Regions from separate parts of the Streptomyces sp. NBC_01288 genome, predicted to be linked through region 1. Evidence: riboswitches for the same ligand, from Rfam matches in the RefSeq annotation. Region 1 holds a riboswitch; the other holds the start of a gene.
What was found. Region 1 has a riboswitch for cyclic di-AMP ahead of OG194_RS19150 (transglycosylase SLT domain-containing protein). Riboswitches for the same ligand answer to the same signal wherever they lie in the genome.
Positions count from the first base shown of each region.

Region 2: it holds a riboswitch for cyclic di-AMP, as region 1 does, so the genes downstream of both, OG194_RS01700 (C40 family peptidase) here and OG194_RS19150 (transglycosylase SLT domain-containing protein) in region 1, are expected to answer to the same signal.

Region 1 covers NZ_CP108427.1:4,339,001-4,344,516, forward strand. The annotation lists gene OG194_RS19145 (CocE/NonD family hydrolase) at 1-1,250, shown strand, start outside; cyclic di-AMP (ydaO/yuaA leader) riboswitch at 1,514-1,685, shown strand; gene OG194_RS19150 (transglycosylase SLT domain-containing protein) at 1,689-2,165, shown strand; gene OG194_RS19155 (HAD family hydrolase) at 2,273-3,079, opposite strand; gene OG194_RS19160 (LacI family DNA-binding transcriptional regulator) at 3,186-4,214, opposite strand; gene OG194_RS19165 (carbohydrate ABC transporter permease) at 4,411-5,292, opposite strand; gene OG194_RS19170 (carbohydrate ABC transporter permease) at 5,289-5,516, opposite strand, start outside.
Region 2 covers NZ_CP108427.1:356,525-362,040, reverse strand. The annotation lists gene OG194_RS01705 (hypothetical protein) at 1-186, opposite strand, end outside; gene OG194_RS01700 (C40 family peptidase) at 384-2,039, opposite strand; cyclic di-AMP (ydaO/yuaA leader) riboswitch at 2,048-2,222, opposite strand; gene OG194_RS01695 (DUF1996 domain-containing protein) at 2,582-4,663, shown strand; gene OG194_RS01690 (glyceraldehyde-3-phosphate dehydrogenase) at 4,769-5,516, opposite strand, start outside.

The DNA of each region.
Region 1 (5,516 bases):
CGGTCCTACGGCTCGTCGAACACCTCCCGCCGGACCGCGTACGCGGCCTGATCGGCCCGTGGTCGCACCAGTACCCGGACCGCGGCCTGCCGCCCGGCCCCGCGATCGGCTTCCTCCAGGAGACCCTCCGCTGGTGGGACCACTGGCTCAAGGACAAGGACACCGGCGTCACGTCCGACCCGCTCCTACGGGCCTACGTCAGCGACTCGCACCCGCCGGCCACGGTCTACGACACCCTCCCGGGCCGTTGGGTCGGCGAGCCCGCGTGGCCCTCGCCGCACGTGAAGACGACGACGTACGGCCTCCGGGGCGCGCCCGTGATCGTCCGCTCCCCCATGCACACCGGTGTGGACGCGGGCCGTTTCTTCCCCTTCGGGAACGACGCCGATCTGCCGCCGGACCAGCGGGACGAGGACGCGCGCTCCGCGTGCTTCGAGTTCGAGGTGCCGGCCGAGACGTGGGTGCTGGGGCGGCCGAGGATACGGCTGCGGCTGACCTGCGAGGTGCCGCGCGGGCAGGTGATCGCCCGGCTGTGCGACGTCGCCCCCGACGGTGCCTCGACCCTCGTCACCCGGGGCGTGTTGAACCTGTCGGCGCGGCACGGGCGGGACCGGGCGGTGCCGTGGACGCCGGGCACCACCGAGGACGTGACCTTCGAGCTGAACGGCATCGGGCACGCGTTCCCGCCCGGGCACCGCATCCGGCTCGCGGTGTCGTCGGCGTACTGGCCGTGGATCTGGCCGCAGCCGGAGTCCTCGGTTGGGTTCACGCTGGACCCGGAGGGGAGCGCGCTCGAACTCCCGGTGCGGGAGCAGGAGTCGGCGGGCGACATTCGCTTCGAGGAGCCGGAGGAGGCCGAGCCGCTCGGGGTCAACTACCCGGCGACCCTTGACGAACCACGCCCCGAGCGGCTGGTCGTACGGGATGTCGCGAAGGGTGAGTGGCGGCTCGAAGTGGATCCCCGGTACGGCGGCACGCGCGTGTATCCGGATGGGTTGGAGTTCACCGAGGACGCGTTGGAGACGTACACGATCGACGAGTCGGACCCGCTGTCGGCGCGCACCCTCTCGGAGTGGTCGATCCGGCTGCATCGACCGGAGCTGGGATGGGACACGAGCGTGCGCACCCGGTCGGAGATTACTTGTGACGAAACGGACTTTCTTGCATCAAATGAGGTTATCTGCACCGAGGGTGAAGAAGTGATCTTCCACCGCACTTGGGAGAAAAGGATTCCGAGAACTGCCAGTTGAGGGCGAATGCCCGATTTGCCGTTCTTAATCCTCCCGTGAGTTGGGTCACGCGTTTCTGTGCGTGACCTGTGTCCTGGTCTGCCCGCGTTTTCCCTTACGGCATTTGACAGTTGACCCTTGGCTCGCGCAAAGGATCAAGCGCCCCATACGCCTCAGACCAAGGTCAATAGGGGTTAGGTGTGATTCCGCCACTTGTTCCGGACATGTGCTCTCGCATAGTTTCCCGGCCTGTCGAGCGGAACGCCGAATCCTGCCGCCGCCCGGCATCCCAGTCACGAACTTCTCGCACGGCAGGAGCGGGGGAACCAGGTAAGTCGCCGGGCCGGTCGTCATGACCGGAACGGCTTGGGGTTAAGTCACGTCCGCAAGGGCTTGGCCGGGCACCTCCCAGCCCGAACCCGACAGCTCACCTCGCAGGCGACGGAGAGGAACCTCGTCATGCCTGCAACCGCTCAGTCCCGCCGTGCCCGCTTCGTCCGCCGTGTCGTCGTCGCCGGTACCGGTGTCGCGATCCTCGCGCTGCCTGTCGTCGGTGCGACCACCGCGTCCGCGGCCACCACGTCGACCACCGCCTCGACCACGCTCGCCGGGTACCCCAACACCCTTGACGGGTGGATCCGGGAGTCGCTCGCGATCATGGCGCAGAAGGGGATTCCGGGTACGTACAACGGGATCTACCGGAACGTGATCCGTGAGTCGTCCGGTAACCAGTACGCGATCAACAACTGGGACTCCAACGCGGTGGCCGGTACGCCGTCGAAGGGGTTGCTTCAGGTGATCGACCCGACGTTCAACGCGTATCACGTGGCCGGGACTTCGTTTGATCCGTATGACCCGGTCGCGAACATCACCGCTGCTTGTAACTACGCGGCGGCGGTGTACGGGTCTATCGACAACGTGTACGGCGCGTACTAGCTCCGCCGGTTCAGCAGGGGGACGTCGTCGTTCGGCTGCGGCGCCGTCGTGGCTGGTCGCGCAGTTCCCCGCGCCCCTGAATGTGCCCCTGCGGGGCCATTCAGGGCTCAGCCGAGCAGTCTCTCCAGGACCAGCGCGATGCCGTCGTCCTCGTTCGAGGACGTCACCTCGTCCGCCACTGCCTTGAGTTCGGGGTGGGCGTTGGCCATGGCCACGCCGTGGGCTGCCCAGTCGAACATCGGGATGTCGTTCGGCATGTCGCCGAAGGCGATGGTGTCGGACGGGGTCAGGCCCAAGTGGCGGGCGGCCAGGGCCAGTCCCGTTGCCTTGGTGATGCCGAGTGGCTGGAGTTCGACGGTGCCGGGGCCCGACATGGTGACCGAGGCCAGGGAACCAACCACCGAGCGGGCCGTGGACGCCAACTCGTCGTCCTCCAGGGCGGGGTGACGGAGCAGCACCTTGCTGATGGGTTCGCACCACAAGTCGTCGCGCCTGCCTACCCGTACCGCCGGGAGCGTGGGGTGCGGCATCAAGTAGCCGGGCTCGATCAGCGTCAGGCCGTCCACGCCGTCCTGGTCGACCGCCGCGTACACCTGGCCCACCTCCGCCTCGATCTTGCCGAGCGCGGTCTCCGCCAACTCCCGGTCCAGGGTGACCGACCAGAGCAGACGGTCCGCGCCGGCGTCGTACAACTGCGCGCCCTGTCCGCACACCGCGAGCCCTCTGGAGCCGAGGTCGTCGAGGAGGGGCCGCACCCTCGGGGCGGGCCGGCCGGTGACGACGAGGTGCCGGGCACCGGCCTCCGCCACCCGCCGCAGTACGGCGCGGGACCGGTCGGAGAGCGTGTCGTCGCCACGCAGCAGCGTTCCGTCCAGGTCGGTGGCGATCAGTGCATATGCGAGGGGTGCGGCCATGATCAGAGAATACGGATGGAACGCCCCACCGACTCGACACGAACCGGACGGCTGCTGCCTTCACATGCGTGTACTCGTGTTCCGGTTGGTTTGACAATTACGACCGTTATGCCGACTCCCGTACCACCAGTTCCGTAGGCAGAATCACGCCCGCCGTGTCCTCGCCGGCGATCTGGGCGAGGAGCATCCGCACCATTTCGGCGCTGATGCGGTCGTAGGGCTGACGCATGGTCGTGAGGGCCGGGGTGATCGAGGTGGCCGCCGCCGAGTCGTCGAATCCTCCGACAGCGATGTCATCCGGGACCGAACGGCCGGACTGCTGGAGGGTGTTGACGACTCCCAGGGCCATCAGGTCGGAGGCTACGAAGACCGCGTCTATGTCGGGGGCCTGGGTGAGGAGTCTGCGGGCTGCTTCCTCGCCGCCTGTGCGGCGGTAGTCGCCCTCCACGACGAGGTTCGGGTCGTGGGGCAGGCCTGCCTCCGTGAGGACGTCTCGGTAACCCGCCAGGCGGTCGGGGCCGCCCGGTGCGTCGAGCGGGCCGGTGACCATGGCGATGCGGCGGCGGCCCGCGGCGACGAGGTGGCGGACCATCTCCTGGGCGCCGTCGCGGTCGGCGGCGGCGACGTAGCTGTACTTGGAGGCGGCGCCGAGCGGTTTGCCGCAGGCCACCAACGGGATTCCCGCGTCCCGGAGTTCGGCCGCGACCGGGTCGCCGCTGTGGTTGGAGACGAGGAGGACGCCGTCCACGTGGCCCGAGGTGATGTACCGGGTCAGGCGGCGGCGTTCGTCCTTCGACGAGGCCAGCATCAGGAGCAGCGGGATGTCGTGGCGGGCCAGGTGTTCGGTGCAACCCCGCAGCAGGACATTGAAGTTGGGGTCCTCGAAGAACTTCTCCTGCGGCTCGGTGAGGAGGAACGCCACCGAGTCCGACCGTCCGGTGCTCAGGGAGCGGGCGTGCCGGTTGACGACGTAGCCCGTCTTCCTGATCGCCGTCTCCACCGCGGTGCGGGCGGCGGGTGAGACGTAGTGGCCGCCGTTCAGGAACCGGGAGACGGTCCCCCGTGAGACCCCTGCCTCCCGGGCCACGTCGTGGATGGTGGGCGGTTTGCGGCGTCCGTTCGAGCTGGTGGTCATGTTCCTCGTTCGTGGTGGGGGGCGGTCGGCTGTGGGGGGCCGCCCGGGCAGATCGTGGAAAGCCAGCGGCGGTCAGGCCGCGCCCCAAAGGGGCGCGGGGCTGTGTTTGATTTGCCGCTACCGCCGCGTGGGCGCGACCAGCCACGACGGCGCGGCAGACGAGCGACGGCCCATCACCGCCCTTCCAGCGGAGCGCTCACGCCTTGACCGATCCGCTCAGCAGGTCCAGGGACCAGAAGCGCTGGATCACCAGGAACAGCGCGATCAGCGGCAGGATCGCGAGGAAGCAGCCCATGATGACCAGGGTGTAGAGCGCGGGCTGTGAGGCGCCCTGGTTGAGCAGGGTGTAAAGGCCCAGTGTGAGCGGGAACTTGGTGTCGTCCGCGAGCATCACGTACGGCAGCAGGAAGTTGTTCCAGATGCCGACGAACTGGAACAGGAACACCGTGATGAGGCCCGGCATCATCATCGGCACCGCGATCCGCGAGAAGATCCGCCACTCGCTCGCGCCGTCCATCCGGGCGGCTTCGAGGAGTTCGGCGGGCACGGAGGCGGCCGCGTAGATACGGACGAGGTAGACGCCGTAGGGCGAGAGGATCGACGGCAGGAGCATCGACCAGTACGAGTCGGCCAGGCCCAGCTTGGAGAGGAGGAAGTACTGGGGGACGGTCAGCACGATGCTCGGGACGAGGACGCCGGCCAGCATCAGCTTGAAGATGAACTCCCGGCCCCTGAAGGCGAATCGGCCCAGTGCGTAGCCGCCGGCGGCCGAGACCGCGGCGGAGAGCAGGGCGCCGCCGCCCGCGTAGAAGAGGGAGTTGACCATCCACTGCCAGTAGATGCCGTCGCGGTACGCGCTCAGGTCCTTGAAGTTGTCGAGGAAGCCGGAGCCGGGGGCGAAGGTGAACGTGGAGAACAGTTCGCCGCGGCCCTTGCTGGCCGCGATGACCACCCAGACCACGGGGATCAGGCAGTACAGCGAGCCGATGACCAGCACCAGGGTCGGCACCCACGCGGTGCGCTTCGGCTTCGCGGGGCCCGGGCGGGCGTCGGTGGCGGTGAGGGTGAGGGGGGTCATGCCCGGTCCTCCCGGGTGTAGCGGTCGGAGACGCGCAGCAGGGTGAAGGAGAGCGCGAAGGTCGCCAGGGCCAGCACCACGGCGGTGGCGGAGGCGCCGTAGATGTCCGACCTGAGGAAGGCGGCGTCGTAGATGGCCATCAGCGGACTCCAGGAACTGGAGAGGCCGTTGGTCAGCGGCCTGAGCGCCATGGGCTCGGTGAAGACCTGGAGCGTGGCGATGAC
Region 2 (5,516 bases), 4.0 Mb from region 1:
CGCGAGCATGAAGTCGGTGGGGCGCACCTGGGGATGCCACAGGCAGTCGACGAGCACGGGGTCCTGTAGCTGTCGGTGGGCGGTCACCGGGACCGTGGTCGGCGCCGCCGACGAGGTGCCGACGGCCGGCCCGAGCAGGGCTGCGGCACAGAGCGTGACGATTCCGACCATGGTGTGTTTGTACATGTCCGCTCCCGGCCGCCTCTTCGTCCTCGTCGCCCCGCACCAGCGGTGGGCCCGCCTGCCGGGGCGCGGTCGTCGTGTCTCTGTCGACGCTACGACCGTGTCCCAGGATGCACCACTCGTACGGGTCTACGACACGGTTGGCCGGGAGTGTCGTGAGGTGTGCGGTAGGGGCCGGGAAATGCCCGGCCCCGATCGGATCAGGCGGGCCGTACGGCGCCCCGGATGGCGGCGGCACCGGCGTAGAAGATCGACTCCTCGCGTATCGGCGTACCCGGACTCGGCGCGTGGATCATCAGGCCGTTGCCGGTGTAGAGGCCGACGTGATCGATGCTGTCGTAGAAGAAGATCAGGTCGCCGGGGCGGATGTCCGTGAGCGGGACGAGGGCGCCGGCACCCGACTGTTCCTGGGCGGTACGAGGGAGGAGGACGCCCGCGGCCTTCCAGGCGGCCTGGGTGAGGCTGGAGCAGTCGTACGCGTCCGGTCCCGCCGCGCCCCACAGGCAGGGCCTGCCGATCTGGGCGCGGGCGAAGGCGAGCGCGGTGCTGGTCTTGCTGAGCGTGGTGGGGTCCTGCGGCGCGGCGGGTACGGCCGCGGCGGGCGCCGGGCTGATGGTCGGGGCCGGGGGAAGAATGATCTCCGGGGCCATCGTCGGAGCCGTGGGCAGGGTGAACTCGGGAGCGATGGCCGGGGCCGCGGCGAAGGAGACCTCGGCGGCGGGCGGTGCCGGCTGCCACTCCTGCTGCGGCGGGCGCCAGTCCGGTTCCGGCGTGGGGTACGAGGTCCGCTGCTCGGTCACCGGAGGCATCTGGCCGGTGGACCAGGCCTGTTGCTCGGGGACGATCGGCATCTGACCGGTGGCCCAGGTCTGTTGCTCGGCCACGATCGGCATCTGGCCCGTCGACCAAGCCTGTTGCTGGGGCAGGACGGGCATCTGCCCCGTGGACCAGGCCTGTTGCTCGGGCGCGATGGGCATCTGGCCCGTCGACCACATCTGCTGTTCGGGGACCATGGGCATCGACCCGGTCGACCAAGTCGCCTCCGGGGTGGGCCAGTTGGTCTCCGCGGGCGGCCAGGTAGCACCAGCCGGGGCGGATTCGGTGCGCGGAGCCGCGATGTAAGGGAGCAGCTCCAGGTCCGCCGTGAGCGGGTCGAAGGCCGGTGCCGGGGCGGCCGCGACGGCGAACTGCTGTGCCTCCACGGAGGGCATGGGCGCCACCTCGATGGAGGGCACGGGCGGCAGGTCGAGGACCGTCGGCTGCGGCATCTGAGCCATCTGCTGCATGTACGGCATCTGAGGCGACCGGGGTGCCTGCGGCGCGGCGATCTGAGGCGACTGGGGTGCCTGCGGCGCGGCAGGCGGCAGCGCGGCGATCGGTCCGGCCGTCAACTCTGCGATGGGCGCGGCGAGTTGAGGGGTGACGGGCTCCGGTGCGCCGGTCCCCGCGGTCAGTTCGGCCACGGCGCGGCTGGGCTGCGCCTCAAGCGCGCGGCCGCCGCCTTCGGGCTCGGGGCGTCGTTCGGACCGCTCGGGCCTGGGTGCCGCCGAGCGGGCGGGAGTCCTGCCGGGCGGCAGTTTCGCCGGTACGGTCGGGCCCATCTGGGCGCGAGCGCGGTCGAACAACTGCCGAGTGACGGCGTCTTGGGCGGGGTCGGAAGTACGCGACGCGCTGGGGCGGGGTTCGACACGCTTGCGCGGACCGCCGGACATCTTGCGTGTGGCGTTGTAGTTTCCGGTGGCCGTCTCGGCCCTGTCGTAAAGGGAGTTGATCCGCCGCTGGACTTCGTCACGGCTGGGTCGGTCGTCCACGGTGGGGCCACTGCCTCCGGTGCGCGTACTTCGTTCTGCCGGCATGGCAGACGTGCTCCTTCCGTATCGCGCCTACCGGGTTAGCTGTCGGGTTCGGGCGGCCGATCACGGAAGGATTGCCCTACGACCCTTGCCCAAGCGGGCGGTCGGGTCGATTCACCCCAAGTTCGGTTGGGTCCCCGGCTCCGGCTGTCGCGAGCGACACACCGGACTCGGCGCAAACCGTGCGGCCCGGCGCTGATCGCCGGAGTAGGTCGTACGGTCTGAGCGTCAACTTAGCCAACGTGTGTGCCTCGTGTGAAGGTTGAAGCGCGATATGTCCGATACGTTTTTGTGACCTTTACCTCGCTCAGATACTTCGGCTGGATGCGTCGAGGGTTCGATCGAGGGCTCATGGGTCCGCCGAGTCGGGTGATCCATATGAGGTCGCTATGAATTTTTGGGACGGTTGAACACACTGGCGTCCCGCTCCGTATTGGAACGGGGGATTTCCATGCCGGGACGATCCGGGCCGACCGATACGTGTAGGAGCAACTTCCTTGGCACGCAACACGCGCAGACGCCCAACGGGCGCACGACGCGCGACGATGGCAGCAGTCGCCCTGATGCTGGGCGGCGGAGGACTGGTGGCGGCGAACGTCTACGCGTCGGCGTCCGAAGGCGGTTGGGGCGGTGACTCGTCCCAGCAAGGGTCTCCCGACGCGGCATCGAGTGGCGCGACGATCGACTGCCCGGACATCGGCACCCAGTTGACGTCGGTCCCCGACGAGGCGAAGACCGAGGTCGACGCCCAACTCGCGCTTCTGGACCAGCAGATAACCGAGGCCTACCAGAAACTGAAGGACTCGACGGAGTCCATACGCCAGGACGCCTCCTTCGCCGACAACGCGATCATGAATCCGTTGAAGGAGAAGCGGGCCGCGACGATCGGGCGGATCGACGACGCCATCGACCGGGTCGGGGACCGCCCCGAGGGTCTCGACGCGCTCGCCGGCTGCACGCTGATCGCCCCCACGAACGGCGACGAGAACGGCAGCGGGGGTGACCAGAGCGGTAGCGCCGACCCGACCGGCCAGGACCAGCAGCAGGGTGACGGCCAGGGCGAGCAGGGGAACCAGCAGTCCACGAACGGGCCCGTCGCCTCGGACTACGCGGACATCACCTCCGTGCAGCCCAACGTGAACACCCCGCAGGACCAGGGCGACGCCTCCCGCGGCACGTTCGTCACCGCATGTGGCGTGAACGAGAACGGCCTGTTCAACTCGGACAACGTGATCGTCGCGCCCGGAGTCACCAACGGAGCCCACCACTTCCACGACTACATCGGCAACCAGTCGAACAACGCCTTCGCGAGCGACGACGACCTGGCGAAGGCCGACACGAGTTGTGAGAACCCGGGCGACAAGTCCACGTACTACTGGCCCGTGTTGCGGCTCCAGAACGGCAAGCAGGAGCGGGACGCGGACAAGCCCGGCGGCGGCACCGAGGGCAACTCCGGTCAGATCGTCACCGCGAAGGCGGCCACGCTGACGTTCGTGGGGAACCCGAAGAGCAAGGTCGTCGCGATGCCGCGCCTCCTGCGCATCATCACCGGCGACGCCAAGGCCTTCGTGAACGGCCCGGCCAACGCCAACGCCTCCTGGAGCTGCACCGGTTTCGAGGACCGGCAGCTCAAGGACAAGTACCCGCTGTGTCCCGCGGGCAGTGACGTGGTGCGCACCTTCAAGTTCCAGAGCTGCTGGGACGGTCGCAACATCGACAGCGCCAACCACCGCACCCACGTGGCCTTCGAGGCCGCCGACGGCTCCTGCCCGACGGGCTTCGAGGCCATCCCGCAGCTGGTGCAGCGGATCGTCTACGACGTGGACGCGCCGAGCCTCCAGGACGGCGGCAAGACGACCCCGCTGTTCGCGGTCGACTCCTTCCCCGAGCAGCAGCACAAGCCCGTCACCGACCACGGCGACTTCATCAACGTCTTCGACGAGGGCCTGATGAAGGACATGGTCAGCTGCATCAACGACGGCAAGAAGTGCGGCGCCGGCACGAACGACGACCCCGGAGGCTCGGGCGACGGCTCCGGCTCCGGTGACGGCTCCGGTTCGGGTGGCGGCTCCGGGAACGGTGGGGGTTCCGGCGAGCCGCAGGAGTCCCCGTCGGCCACCGACACCGCTACGGCGGCGCCCACGGCCACCGCGTCCGACGAGCCCGCCGGGAACGGCGGCAACGAGGGCAATGGCGGTAACGGCGGCAATGCCGGGAACGGTGACAACGGCGGCAACGGTGACGAGCCCACCGCGGACCCCGCGACTAGCGCCCCGGACACCGAGACCAACGCCCCCGAGCCCACCGACACCCAGACCACCGACCCCGGTGATCTGACGACGGCTGTCTCGGTCCCCAAGGCAGACACGAAGACCGAAGGGTCCAAGTCGAGCGAGACGCAGGGGAGTTCGGACAACGGCTCCGGCGGCGAGGTCGGCAGCGCCGTGACGACACCGCCCGCCTCGTCCTCCGGCGGGGAGAGCTACGCGGCCGTAGGCCCGAACCAGCCGCAGGCGCAGGGCGGGCTGGCGGAGACCGGCGCGAATCTGTGGCCCGCGGTGGCCGGAGCGCTGCTGCTCGTCGCCGGATTCGTCGTGCTGTACCGAGGCAAGCGCAGTACACGCTGACACAGCGCACCCAGGTGCACGTCTGTGACAACGACGGCCCGGCCGCCCTCACTTGGGGGTGGCCGGGCCGTCACGCATTCAGCGCTCCGGGGCAGAAGACCTCGGTCAGACAGCCGGGGAGGGATACGTCGGATACTCGACTCCGGAGACGTGCTGGACGACCCGGACGACCTGGCAGGAGTAGCCGAACTCGTTGTCGTACCAGAGGTAGAGGATCGCGTTGTCGCCGTCGACCTTGGTGGCGCCCGCGTCGATGATCGAGGCGTGGCGCGAGCCCATGAAGTCGCTCGACACCGCGTCGGGGGCGGTGGTGAAGTCGATCTGCCGTTTGAGCGGCGAGGTGAGCGAGACATCGCGGAGGTAGTCCAGGACCTCGGCACGAGTGGTCTCGCGGCCGAGCCGCAGGCTGAGGATCGCGATCGAGACGTCCGGCACCGGGACCCGGATCGAGCTCCCGGTGATCGGCGCCTTCAGGTCCGGCAGCGCCTTGGCGACGGCGGAGGCGGCACCGGTCTCGGTGATCACCATGTTCAGCGGCGCCGAACGGCCGCGTCGGTCGGCCTTGTGGTAATTGTCCAGCAGGTTCTGGTCGTTGGTGAACGAGTGGACGGTCTCCACATGGCCGCGCAGCACACCGTACTCGTCGGCCATCGCCTTCAGCGGCGGCACGATCGCGTTGGTGGTGCAGGACGCGCAGGACAGGATCTGCTCGTCCGGCTTGATCGTGTCGTGGTTGACGCCGTGCACGATGTTCGGGACATCGCCCTTGCCGGGTGCGGTCAGCACGACGTTGTCGATGCCGGGCCGCAGATGCTGCGAAAGCCCTTCCCGGTCACGCCACTTGCCCGTGTTG